DNA from 3 places in the Paenibacillus sp. FSL F4-0125 genome. Region 2 is predicted to be linked to each of the others. Evidence: predicted binding sites of a transcription regulator. Region 2 holds the regulator's gene; each other region holds the start of a gene.
What was found. Region 2 encodes LexA, which represses DNA repair genes until DNA is damaged. Its sites were predicted from a motif close to CGAACATATGTTCG; they were not measured.
Positions count from the first base shown of each region.

Region 1: recA (recombinase RecA) is a predicted target of LexA. The motif match lies at 1,905-1,918, and genes of this name have one in related genera.
Region 3: NST74_RS22025 (ImmA/IrrE family metallo-endopeptidase) is a predicted target of LexA. The motif match lies at 2,181-2,194, and genes of this name have one in related genera.

Region 1 is NZ_JBBOZJ010000001.1:4,027,876-4,032,527, forward strand. It holds gene NST74_RS17815 (regulatory protein RecX) at 1-604, opposite strand, end outside; gene recA (recombinase RecA) at 768-1,835, opposite strand; gene NST74_RS17825 (competence/damage-inducible protein A) at 2,136-3,422, opposite strand; gene pgsA (CDP-diacylglycerol--glycerol-3-phosphate 3-phosphatidyltransferase) at 3,532-4,119, opposite strand; gene NST74_RS17835 (YajQ family cyclic di-GMP-binding protein) at 4,273-4,652, opposite strand, start outside.
Region 2 is NZ_JBBOZJ010000001.1:3,715,888-3,720,539, reverse strand. It holds gene NST74_RS16450 (methyltransferase domain-containing protein) at 1-506, shown strand, start outside; gene NST74_RS16445 (hypothetical protein) at 507-1,085, opposite strand; gene NST74_RS16440 (hypothetical protein) at 1,306-1,686, opposite strand; gene NST74_RS16435 (L,D-transpeptidase) at 1,833-2,171, opposite strand; gene lexA (transcriptional repressor LexA) at 2,419-3,045, opposite strand; gene NST74_RS16425 (LysM peptidoglycan-binding domain-containing protein) at 3,342-3,755, shown strand; gene NST74_RS16420 (DUF896 domain-containing protein) at 3,865-4,074, shown strand; gene NST74_RS16415 (hypothetical protein) at 4,124-4,651, shown strand.
Region 3 is NZ_JBBOZJ010000001.1:4,941,952-4,946,603, forward strand. It holds gene NST74_RS22000 (glycosyl hydrolase) at 1-405, opposite strand, end outside; gene NST74_RS22005 (cytidine deaminase) at 574-990, opposite strand; gene NST74_RS22010 (NucA/NucB deoxyribonuclease domain-containing protein) at 1,098-1,529, shown strand; gene NST74_RS22015 (hypothetical protein) at 1,609-1,755, opposite strand; gene NST74_RS22020 (YjfB family protein) at 1,906-2,082, shown strand; gene NST74_RS22025 (ImmA/IrrE family metallo-endopeptidase) at 2,233-2,766, shown strand; gene NST74_RS22030 (hypothetical protein) at 2,813-3,004, shown strand; gene NST74_RS22035 (hypothetical protein) at 3,131-3,304, opposite strand; gene NST74_RS22040 (hypothetical protein) at 3,369-3,560, shown strand; gene NST74_RS22045 (RNA polymerase sigma factor) at 3,739-4,233, shown strand; gene NST74_RS22050 (hypothetical protein) at 4,230-4,652, shown strand, end outside.

The sequences.
Region 1 (4,652 bases), 310 kb from region 2:
CAGCTTCACCTCGGATGAGATTCCATTTCTTACGCCCGGTCTGAAGTGCACTCTCAAGTTCTTGTTCTGGGCTGATATTCTCCAAGGCTTCCGAGATTAAAGATTTGTCGATTCCTTTCTCACGTAGCTCTTGGCGAATCCACATCTTTCCTTTGCGCTGGTTTGTAATGCGTTGCTCTGCCCATTGCTTTGCATACAAAGGGTCATCAAGAAGTCTTTCCTGCTGTAGCCGTTGCACCACTTCCGCAATAATAGTCTCCCCTATTTCCTTCTGCCGTAAACGGCGAGTCATTTCCATAGCGGTTCGTGGCTTTCGTTCTAGATAACGAAGTCCTTCTACATAAGCTCGTTGTCGCTCATCAGCAACAACAATTTCCTCCAGATCGGCTTTCATAAAAGAATTCCCAGTAATCATCCGATATTTAATCATGACGTCTTCGTGTACAGTCATGTTATAAGCTCCGAAATGTATGATATAGCGGTGATCCGATTTCTTCTGACGTTCTACCTTAGTGATTTCTAAAAGTTCTCCATCAGGAAAATCCGCCAGAACTTGTAAGTCCTGCTCATCCGATTCAAAATCCATATCCAGCTGTATTACCATAGTTGCTTGTCACCTCATAGCAATAAAATATCCCCACAAAGTGTAGCTTAAATTCGATGCGTACTCAGGTACTTTGCGGGGACCCCAAATAAATATTTCTGATGCGTTAAGAAAAGACACCCTGCAACAATGAATCACAGGGCGTCCTATTCCTTAATAAATTCTATTGTTCGATTTCGAGAAGTAGCTTTTCTTCTTCCTCTTGCTCTGCAATGATTTCCGCTTCATTTGGTGCAGCAACAATAGTGGAGAGATTACTTGCTTCACGAATCTTGTTCTCAATGATGAGCGCAATATCTTGATGTTCCTTCAAGAACTGTTTGGCATTCTCACGTCCTTGGCCGAGACGCTCGCCCTCATAGGAATACCACGCACCACTCTTATTCACGATGTCCATTTCAGTACCGATGTCTACAAGACTTCCTTCTCTGGAAATCCCTTCACCATACATGATATCAACATCAGCTTGTTTAAATGGAGGTGCTACCTTATTCTTCACAATCTTGATCTTGGTGCGGTTACCTACAACGTCGTTACCCATTTTGATACTTTCGACACGACGAACATCCAACCGTACGGAAGAGTAGAATTTCAGCGCTCGTCCACCCGGAGTTGTCTCAGGGTTACCGAACATAACACCAATTTTCTCACGAAGCTGGTTAATAAAGATAGCAATTGTATTTGATTTACTAATGGCACCAGAAAGCTTCCGAAGCGCTTGAGACATCAAACGAGCCTGTAGGCCGACGTGTGAATCACCCATATCGCCTTCAATTTCCGCTTTAGGAACCAAAGCAGCTACGGAGTCAACGACAATAATGTCTACTGCGCCACTTCGTACAAGTGCTTCAGCAATCTCAAGTGCCTGTTCACCCGTATCTGGCTGAGATAGTAACAATTCATCAATGTTTACGCCCAAGTTACGTGCATACTTCGGATCGAGCGCATGCTCAGCATCGATAAATGCAGCTTGTCCTCCTTGTTTTTGCACTTCTGCAATAGCATGAAGAGCAACAGTTGTTTTACCGGAGGATTCAGGTCCGTATACTTCAATAATACGTCCCTTTGGAAGTCCGCCTATACCTAACGCAATATCAAGTGCCAAAGATCCGCTAGGTACAACTTCCACTTGCATATGAGTGGATTCTCCCAGTTTCATGATCGAACCTTTACCAAATTGTTTTTCTATTTGACGAAGCGCCATATCAAGCGCTGCACGACGATCTGACAATCAGACCACTTCCTTCACTGTTTATAATAATATAATAACGTGTTTTTGAGGTCTTGCCAAGCTTTTTTTCGAACATACATTCGTTTTTTTTGTCTCAAGCGTTAATTATCCCTTTTATTGTAAGCCTCCCTCCGGATATAGAAGTTAACTGATTTCTCTACTTCACCGGACATCAACGACTTATGATCATAACCAAAAACATTGATCAAAATCTCTGCAGATATACAAAAAACCGCAGCAAAGAAATCTCAGTGCCACGGTTCTTCCGTATGTTCCAATTATAACTGGGCTAATCTCCCATTACAAGTCTGAACCCTCAAGTGGTGTCTCCACCTTGCGTTCCTCAAGTCTACGCCAAAGTCGATACAGTAGAGCTTTAACAGTACGCAGTCGTATATTCTCACGTGTCCCTTTAAGATTAAGCTCATATACCTCTGTCTTACGCCCGCGTTCAGCTAAACCAATAAATACAAGTCCAACTGGTTTACGTTCAGAATATCCTGGTCCTGCTACACCAGTTACAGATAAACCGAAATCACTGTCCGCAATCATTCTTACTTGATCGGCCAACACCTCGGCAACTTCACGACTTACCGCCCCAGGGGCATCAGGCCCCTCCAAATAAGCACTTGGCACATTCAGAAGTTTTTTCTTTAGATCGTTGGAGTAACAGACGATTCCTCCCGCAAACATCGAAGCGCTACCTGGTATGTTGGTTATACTCTCCATCAGCAAGCCTCCGGTACAGCTCTCCGCCGCACTTAAAGTCAGACCTGCATCCGCCATCCAATCTACAATTAGCTGTTCTAGCGGTACATCAATATTCGCATATAAATGCTCTGGTAAAATCTCTTTGATCTGCTTCTCCAGAATCTCCAGCTTCTTGAAAGCTTCATGCTCGGAAGGCGCCTTTGTCGAAATACGAACGGTTACCTCTCCCTCTTTAGCGTAAGGAGCTATGGTTGGGTCTGTCTGGCTGTGAATCAGATCTATGAGCTTATCCTCAAGCAGTGATTCTCCGATACCTGCAAATTTTAGCATTTTAGAATAAAGTGGCATTTCTGTCGTTAGAGCGTGCTGTTGGAGCCACGGTACAGCTTTATCTACGAACATTGGTTTCATCTCGCGAGGCGGACCAGGAAGCACAATATAATATTTCTTTTCATGCTCAAAAGCAATACCCACAGCAAGACCAATCTCATTTGGCAAAGGTGTGGTTCCCTCAATTATAAGTGCCTGTTTACGATTATTCTCTGTCATTACAATCTTACGATCATCAAAGAAACGTTGTACATGATCCATTGCCAAACGATCTATATGGAGTGTTCGACCCAATGAAGCAGCCAATGCATCTTTCGTAAGATCATCTTCTGTCGGACCAATACCACCTGTAAAAATGATAACATCAGCTCTGTTTTGAGCGATTTCAATAGCTTGCTGCAAGCGACTGCTGTTATCGCCAACTACGGTTTGAAAATATACATCAATCCCAATAGCAGCTAACTCTATAGATAGAAACTGGGCATTACTATTCACGATTTGACCGAGCAAAAGCTCCGTGCCTACTGCAATAATCTCCGCTTTCATCCCTGGCTTTCGCCTCCTTGTTATAATGTAGACACACTGCCTTTAGGGTTTAAAAAAGGTAATAGGTACTTTACCTATTACCTCTCCTATATGTAGCTACCTAAAATGCTTAAGCATTATGCAGCTGTAGCAGCTCTTTATTCTTCACAAAATAATCAATTCCAGAGTAAATAGTAATCAAAGCTGCAGCCCAAATGGCAATATCGTCTACAGGAATGCTGACGAATTGAAACGGGAAATTGTTTAACAACAGCAGTGAGATCGCTACAATTTGTACAACCGTCTTTATCTTGCCCCATTTGCTGGCGGCAACCACTTTCCCCTCTAACAATGCGATCTGGCGAAGTCCGGTTACTGCGAACTCACGACTTATGATAACAATTGCGATCCATGAATCACATCTGCCCAGTTCGACAAGTGAAATCAGAACAGCGGAAACTAACAGCTTGTCCGCTAACGGATCAAGGAGCTTACCGAGGTTGGTCACCATATTATATTTCCTAGCTATGTAGCCGTCTATTCCATCTGTGCTGGCTGCAAGCAAAAAGATTACAGCGGCTACCAAATGATTAACAGATAGCTGGAAAGAGCCCCAATGTATTGGTTCTGGGTAAAAGCTAAAATCCACCAGTAAGAAAAACATCATAATCGGGATCAGGCAAATACGTGCTAGCGTGATGCGGTTGGGCAAATTCACTGAAGTTCCTCCCCTAAATCGTTCATACAAATGACCTGAGTCAGGCTCATCTATTTCTACTTAAGCAAGTATATTATAGCTATAAATAGGTGTCAAAAAAAATACAAAGCACCCCGCATCATGGTGCTGATAAGCACTGCGGGGTACAAAACTCTATTTTAAGTTGTTGAACTGCAGGTCCAGCGGCAAATCAGCTTTACGCAAAATCTGGATAATTTGCTGTAAATCATCGCGACTCTTACCGGTTACGCGGATCTGATCTCCTTGAATCTGGCTCTTCACCTTCAATTTCGAATCACGAATCAGGATGTTAATTTTTTTTGCGTTCTCCTGATCTATCCCTTGCTTAAGACCTAAGCGCTGACGAACACTTCCCAGGGAAGCAGGCTCCACTTTGCCAAAATCCAAGTTCTTCAGCGTGATACCTCTCTTCACCATCTTCGATTGTAAAATATCGATAACAGCATTTAGCTTATATTCGTCCTCAGAGGCGATAATAAGTGCGTCTTTCTCAAGCTTCAGACTGCTTTTAC
Region 2 (4,652 bases):
GTATTTCTTATAACGTAACTACGTTACAGGATTCAGACGTGTTGGGGGAGCGTTATGACTGGATATTTTGCCACAACGTGCTTGAATATCTTGAACATCCCAAAGAAATGTTAATGGACATTAGTAAAAAACAATCTGCAAATGGAATGCTCTCTCTGATCGCTCATAATCCTGTGGCCAAGGTGATGAAGAAAGCCATCATGAATAAAGATCCTCAGGGAGCTCTGGATAGCATTGAAAATATGCGAGAATATAGTGGCATTATTCAAACAGAAATTACGATCTATACAAATGATCAATTGGCGGAATGGCTTGAGAATTGCGGATACGAGGTTAGATGGACTTACGGAATACATAATATCTATGGTTACATAGCAGACAATGAAGTGAAAATGAATGAAGATTGGAATAAACACATGGTGGAGCTGGAGCTTAAATTAGGCAGTGAATCACCATTTAAAGACATAGCGATTTTCATACATCTTATTGCGGAAAAAATCAGATAATTATTCGGATACGATCGTCCTGAAAAATGCATGCAACTGCTGTACTTGGGAGTAAGCTTCTTTATACTGATTGTCGGATTGTTTAATGGGCAATAAGCCTGGCAAGAAGGAGATACTATACACAGGCATTTCACTGCTGTTCATATATATTTTAAGCGTAAGTTCCTCAATAACACTAACCTCTTCGTCAGCGCTATTAAGCACATTAATATTCGCACTTGAAGCGGTTGCTTTGCTGCTTTGTTGTCTTTTGGATACTTTTGAATGGGTTAGCGCGTTAACAACAATCTCTGATCCCATTACATTATCGAAGGAATACAGTTTTGCTATAGCTTTTTTACGTGTTTTCGGATCGCTACTGCCTATGGCTATTTTCTTATAGGATTCGTTAAGGGCGATCAAGTGAGATTGATTGGGTGGAATGAACGTTTTGGTGAATATGATGTTAAAGGATGAGATTGCGTTTAACAGCTTTGAAAGGTCTGAAGAAGTAGATAGCTTTTTCAATTCTAGAAAACCGGCACTAAGAATTAAGACAACTCCTATAATACCAAATATGTACATCAAGAAAATCAGCATGGAATCACACCTCCGAGTTATCTCAGCAGAGCAAGATTTATTACTTAATGAAAGATATGCCTAAATCTTCTCGACTAGTATCTGCTAAAAGTGAAATTCGTTGAAATATAGGAACAATTACAGCATTAGCAAAAAAAAGCACCCTGAGATCCGCCTTTAATGCATGCTAGGGCAGTTACTGAGTGCTTAGATGAGAGTTATTAATGTGAATATGTCAAAATTATAAGAAATTGAAAGCCGTAATTTGATCGGTATACACAATTAGCTGCTTGTATTCGATCGATGATTCATAGTTAGCATAGGGTCTTACAGAAACATCATTGAGGACTACAAAGTTATAGCTGAAATTTTTATCGGGATGTTCCGCACCTAAATAAGATATGTATTCATCTACAATGACATCATCCATTAGAGATTTTAAGTCAAAAACATCCTCTTTATTGGAGACGGAAGGGGAGATCGTCCCTTGAATACTGCCAAATGAGGTGAGTAGATTTACTTTTTTTCCACTAGCTTGATCGTTATTTAACAATAATCCTGAGAGTTTAACAAGTGCATCGACTTTAAAATCGACGAGGGTTCTAATTTTGGAGTTGTTCAAAACCAGACACTTCCTTTCTATTTGAAATCCTGTTAACATTATTCGACATATAACCACATAATTCCTATTACGCCATCAAAAATACTTAAATACAAACACACCCCATTCATTGAACCATGAGTGAGGTGTATTTATTTATGGATATATTAATTCCTGATCGTTACTTGAGTTCCAATCGGAACAATCGCAGCTAGTGCTAGCACATCCTCATTGTACATCCGAATACAACCGTGGGAAACTTCGTGACCTATCGAGGAGGGATCATTATTTCCATGTATTCCATAGTGAGGCTTAGATAGACCCATCCAAAAGACCCCAAATGGACCACCTGGATCGGGTTCTTTGTTAATAATAGTGAAGTCACCCAAGGGTGATTGGGTTAACATTTTACCGATTCCGACGGGGAAACCTCTGATCACAATGTTGTTATCAAGAAGATACAGCATACGCTGGGTCAGATCTACAATAATTCGGTAATTTGGCATTGCGCAACACTCCTTTCTAATAGGATATGAGCAGAAAGCCTAAACGGTTATTAATAGAAAATGGCCATTATAGCGTATGCGAACGCGTGTTCTAGTGTGGATAATTTGAGTTAGAAAACAAAAAAACTGTTCCACATTTGTGGAACAGCTTTTGATATTACAGTAAACAGTATCATTATGCTTCTCGTAGAAACGGATACCATCCTTTAATGGACGGTATCCGTTTTGGCTTGGTAGGAGTGCATACTTAGTGGATATCTCGAAATAATCCGATAACTCTGCCGAGAATGGTCACGCGATTAAGGCGAAGAGGCTCGTACGCCGGATTCTCCGGCTGAAGACGTATATGATCACGTTCTTTATAAAAGGTCTTAACGGTAGCTTCATCTTCTTCGGTCATAGCTACAACGATATCTCCGTTATCAGCTGTCTGTTGTTGACGGACAATAACATAGTCACCATTCATTATCCCAGCTTCGACCATACTGTCACCTTGAACCGATAACATAAATACTTTGTTATCTCCAACATAGTGAGTTGGAAGCGGGAAGTAGTCTTCAATATTCTCAGTAGCAGTGATAGGAACCCCGGCGGTAACCTTACCTACGACAGGAATGCGTGCGACGGTTTGTGCGAAATGATGGACATTCTCGGAATCCTCTTGGCCAAGCAATTCTATTGCACGTGGCTTCGTTGGATCTCGACGGATAAGTCCCTTCTTCTCTAGCCGATCCAAATGACCGTGAACTGTGGAGCTGGAAGCAAGACCAACAGCTTCTCCAATCTCCCGAACGGAAGGAGGATAACCCTTGCTGCGGACTTCGCTACGTATAAATTCCAGGATCGCCAGCTGGCGACTTGAAATCTTTGACATTGGAATCAACCCCATATAGTAATGTTTGGGAAAATTATAACATAGAACTACCGTTCGCACAAACATAAGTTCTAACTATTATAAATATTAATTCGAAAGAGTTAATAAATGGTAGTCTCGTATTGATAAAGCGAACTTTAAAACAATGATCAGCTGGATTCTTTTTATAGATGATAGGGTGATTTGCTCTTTTCGAAAAAAAAGAGAACAATTGTTCTAAAATAGTATTGAACAAAACACATGTTCGTGTTATTATAATTTCGAAAGTAAGAACAAGTGTTTGGAGGATGATATTCATGTTAAAATACAGTACATACCGTAGCATCTACGATAAAGCCCCAGTGGTTGAATCTTTAGGACATAATCCTGTTACCCGTTATTCAGCTCAGATTAAAGAGATTACAGACCTTTTGCTTGAAGGATTGATGCGTTTGTTCCGGAGAGATTTTGTTATTAAACTTACATTGATCATTGTGCTCGTACTATCAGGACTCACAGTAGTAGGTAATGTATTTGCAGGATCTACTACTTTAATGAAGGATGAGAAGCGCGTAGTGGTTGAACGCGGAGATACACTTTGGAGTATTGCTCTTGAGAATAAACCATCGGATATGAAGACGGCTGTATATATAGAAGGAATTAAAAAATCCAATGGCATTAAAGGCAGTCAGATTAATGCTGGAGATATCCTCAGTTTACCTATTTATTAATATTCTAAGAACATAATAGAAGGACATATAGAGCTTGCAGGGAGTAAACCTTGACAAGCTCTTTTTCTCATGGCAGAGTTAGAATTAATTTATATGGGGAGGGAAAGTTTTGAACATTGATGAGTTGGTCGCGCGTATTAACGAATTGGCACGCAAACAGAAGAGCGTAGGCCTTAATCAAGAGGAAACGGCGGAACGCGCCAAGCTTCGTGAAATCTATTTGGGGAATATTCGCAATAACTTCCGAGCACAATTGAATACGATTGAATTGGTCGATAATGATGAGCATGAACAAGGTAACAAGGGGCTTAAGCATTAACACCCTGTTCCTTTTCATAGATACTACTGGATGACTAGGGGGAACGCATATGGCCCGTTCTTGGGAAAGAATGGTTCAACGTAACACACAGCAAATTAACAAGCAAAGAAAGAAACAGGGGAAGGAAACGATTTACGCATCAAAATCCAAATCTCCTGGCAAGAACAGTGAAACCTTTAAAGGCCGTAACATTGCATTTCCAGTAGTGTTATTAGTGCTTGGTACTATGTTTTGGATGATTGGTTCGGTGGATCAGGCCAAAGGCAATGGTATGCTGATGAATTGGCTAGGAGTCGTTTTGTACTACTTACTAGCGGCACTTCTGTTTTTCCGACGTCCGTATTTGAAGGTGGAGAATGCCAGACTATCCACTATAAAATTCAATCGCGAACGCTATTTACCAGCTACTGATATTGAAAAAATTATCCTTTCGCGTGGAGCTGTTGTTATTAAGCATAAAGGCAAACGCACGAAATGGATTTTTACCAGACTTATGAATCGTTATGATACAACTGCGATGGGGACTAGACTGGAAGCATTCGCAAAAGCTCACCAAATTGAAGTAGTTCACGAATAGA
Region 3 (4,652 bases), 1.2 Mb from region 2:
CGGCGCTGTCCCTGGCAACTGGGCGTGATAACTAATCGTTACGATTCCACCGGCTTTATACCAACGAATAGCACTGCTAACAACCCAATCCCGCTGATTGTCTATTAGCGCCGCCGTTTGATTATTGATTGCTCCCAGCTCATAGCCATGAAGGGCGGCGTATTGCCCGCTAGTATTTTTCAGCTTCTCATTGAACTCATCCGCGCTCTCCAAATAATCATGTTGTCCACTAATCCATCCTTTTCCTTGCAAAAAATAAAGGGTATTCAACAATTTCTGAGCAGAGGTTACCGTTTCCGAATCTGCCGGAGTCATTTGCAATTTACGATATGCTATTTGCCACTGAACATCGTTCACAAACCTCGATGCCGAATCAACCATATTTCGAAGGTTGCGCTGTTCCATCCACTCTCACATCCTTTTAACTTTTTTAAGTTATAGTATGGGGACAATAGTGACATGAACTCAGCGAATGGACATGAAGCTGTAAATTAATTTAGGACAGTGTAAGGAACTGCTGAATAAATTCACGGCTCAATAAAAAAAGGAGCCTATTGGCTCCTTTATTCCAAACTACCTCGTATATCTCAGCGGTAGTAATTCGGTAATATCATATTTGGCTAACCGGCCTTCCTCGGATACAATAACTTTGCAATCCTTCCCGTAATCAGCAATTAACTCACGGCACATCCCGCAGGGAGAGACTACTTTAATCTCTCTTTCCCCGCTATCCGGATCAGAATGTCTTACGGCAACAATCGTATCAAATTCCTTGTAGCCTTCGGATATCGCTTTTCCAATCACCATCGCTTCTGCACAGACTGTAATCCGCCCCATGCTAGCTTCTACATGTACCGCTGTAAAGATCTCCCCCGTCTTCGTACGGAGCGCCGCTCCAACATGGTGTCTTTCCCATTCATAACGTCTAGTAATAATATCTTCAGCAGAGGCTATAAGCGTCTGATCCTCAATCGTAATTAAATACTCCATATCCAATTCCGTCCTCCTCTTATTTTTCCTAAGTATATTAAATCGCACTGCATTATGATATAAGATATACTATTTTAAGTTCCAAAAAAGGAGGAGCAGATTTGAAAATACAGAAATTACTCACCAGTCTCATCATTGTTGTGTTACTCGCTTTCGGCGGTTACTGGTATGAACAGAACGGAGACCCGGCAGCCCCCTCGTCCACATCCGATTCAGAAGTTGTTCAGCTCATCTTCCCATCAGATCGTTATCCTGAGACCGCCAAGCATATTCAGGATGCGATTGCCAAAGGGGAGTCTGCCACATGTACCATTAACCGTGAGCAGGCTGAAGAGAACCGCAAAGAATCCTTAAAAGGGATCCCTACCAAAAAAGGCTACGACCGCGACGAATGGCCCATGGCCATGTGTGATGAAGGCGGCGAAGGGGCCGACATTGAATACATAACGCCAAAAGATAATCGCGGGGCAGGAAGCTGGGTTGGTAATCAGCTAGAAGATTATGCGGATGGAACCCGCGTAGAATTTATGTTCAAATAACAAGCTTCGGAAACAATGCTCCAAAAGAATAGCCCCATCCGGTATATACCGGATGGGGCTACAATGTGCATCAGCTAGCTTAGAATAAGCAAGCTTTAGTGATGATAACCAGCAAGATGAAGAGTACCAGAATAGCTCCCGTTGAAGTAAAAGGACTACACACCGGACCTACGTTTGCTGGGCTTACTACAGGACCTACGTTACAACCACAATGTTCCATTCCCATTTTTAATTCCTCCTAATGATTAATGACTACAGCACAAGATATGTAAAAAGGAGATAAGCCGTTTGGGCGAATTGGCAAACAAAATGCCGAACACCTAATGAATTAAATGGACAGAGTCGATATACAGGATATACACGAAGGAGGTGCAATATGGATATAGCTGCATTATCAATGGCAATGAGTCAAGCATCCTTAGCTCAGAATGTGGGGATACAGGTCATGAATATAGCCAAAAATCAGGCTGAAACCCAGAGTCAAACGATGGTGGAAATGCTGGGCAAAAGCGTTGCTCCGAATTTAGGAAAAACACTTGATATTAGTGTTTAATTGCATTATGCTAAGGACACACAAGAACACTCGTTCTTATGTGTCCTTATATTTTTTTACTTTACATAGCCTTCGGGCTTTTCTTTTGTTCATTTATGCGAACATACGATCCTATAATTGATTCTGAATGAGGTGAATGATGTGGATAACATGAAATCCTATTATCAAATGACTGCACTGGAGAAGTGGACGGAAGATTTATACAAACGTCTAAACCTTACTCAGCCTTCGCAAATATCGATTGCCTATATTGCAGAACGGCTTAATATTTGGGTTCATTATTTGGATGTAAGAAGCAAGAGTATCGAAGCATCAGCGGGGATGTACACCATGTTTATCGACAACCGGCTTCCAGCTAGCCTGCAGCGGCTAGAGTTTCTCCACGAGCTCTGTCACCTGCTCCGCCATGGTACCAATCATATATTGATGCCAGAACATTTTACGCGGGCACAGGAGGATGAATCCGAGCGTTTTATTCTTTATGCAGCTATGCCCTACTCCATGATCTCCCGTTTGAAGTTGCCAGAACAACGAGAGGAAGCCATTAGCTATCTTGCAGCAGAATTTCAAGTGCCAAGCGAGCTGGCTTTACAGCGGATTGATCAAATTCAAAGACGTGTTTTTCAGGGGCAATTATTGGCCGTGATGGGAAGAAACGAAGAACGATTAACACATATTCAATAATGACTGCGGAGATAATAAGGCTAGTTGCAATGAAGGACCATTAATTATGGTGGAATTTCTCGCAAGGGGGATCGATATGGAAGCCATTAAAGTAATTGAATTATTGATGACTCATCCAGATTATAACGTAGATGCAGTACACCCCGAAATTCCGGATTTTGTTGGGATCGAGTCGATTGAAGTGGATCATGAAACGGGGACCTTCTCCATTTTATTGCAAGAACCCAAAGACGACTGAAGATGATTTGTGTAAGTTCATAATAAAAAGGCAGCAAGTATAGTATACCCAGGCAATTCTTTACCTACGCGGGTTTAACTATCGGCGGGAAATTTGCTGCCTTATTTGTAATAGTAAAGCTCTCTATTATGCGGATACAAACTGAATCACACCAATAAGAGTTAGAATGAGGAATATGCCCACGAACCCCCAAATAATAAACCATAAGACTCTTAGCCCTGGCAGTTTTGGACTTGAATGATTTTCTAGTACCTTAATACGTCGCTCCAACTCCTGTATTTTTTCCTCTTGCTGCGTCATCTTTTTTCCTCCCTTCTAATGTGTAAACTAATGTATTATCTTATAATATATACATTTTATCTAAATGGAGGAAATTAATGAAGAAACGAACAAAAATAATTCTTATGTAAGCACAACGGTTATCTTTGCAGATGAACCTAACGCAAGATACTTTTATAGAAAAGAGAAGGATCTGATTTATCAATACAGCATGGCTCCTGTAAAAGGTTCTGATCCAAAATATACATATAAACATATTGAGGAGCGTCTCCCGTAAAGGGGGAACTTCTATTATAAAGACGCGATTGTCTCAGCAGTCAGGATTATGGCTACTAAGACAATCGCGTTTTTTAGATCCTAACCCTTGATCTATATGGCTAACAAAATTTTCTCAGGAACATAATGTGACCAGATGCCGTCCTAAATGGTGTTATAGGTAAAGGGGGCATAGAATCATGCAGCGATCCATGACCCGGCCGGGAAATCATGTGATAAAGAGTTACGAAATCTACGCAGATATGCTGTTCCGAATCGCCTTGGTCCATCTAGGCAGCCGCCAAGATGCCGAAGAAGCTACTCAGGAGACCTTCATCAAACTGATAGAAAAGGCGCCAAAGTTCAAAGATGCTGAACATCAGAAAGCATGGCTGATCCGCGTAATCACCAATCATTGTAAAACATTACTGGGTAGAGGCTGGCGAAAGCGTGAGGTTAAGCTGGAAAGCGCTGAGCCGATTGCGATAGACAACCCCGAAGAATTGGCTCTATTGCAATTAGTTATGGCGATGCCCATGAAGTATAAAACTGTAATCCATCTTTACTATTACGAGGATTATCCCATCCAGGAAATCAGCAAGATTCTGCAGATTAGTCAGTCTGCCGTGAAGATGAGACTTCAGCGGGGACGGCAACTGCTAAAACTAGAACTGGAAGGAGCGGAATCACAATGAAGGAAGATCAGTTTCGAACATTATATACGAAAGCGGTGGATTCTATGAAACCAGGTGAAGAGATGAAAAAAAAATTGATCGACAAACTGGTGCACCAGCAGGAGCGGAAACGTCCACGCAAAACGGTTTATATCGCGGCAAGTATCGTGCTTGCTGCCGGAATCGGCTTGGCTGCACCGAATATATGGCAGCAGTTGAACGGTCAGAGCACCCAAGGACAGATTGCTCAAGTAACTCCGGGCCCAGGTGATGCAGGCAATCCTAGCACAGATACGTCCAGAAGCATTATCATCCCCAAGCTGGAACTGCCGGATACCAAGTCTGGCGTTAAGGCAGATATGATCGCTCTAGTCGTGTATAAAGATAATATTTATACACAGTCTGCAACTCGCATCGACGCCTCCGACGCTGCCGCTCTG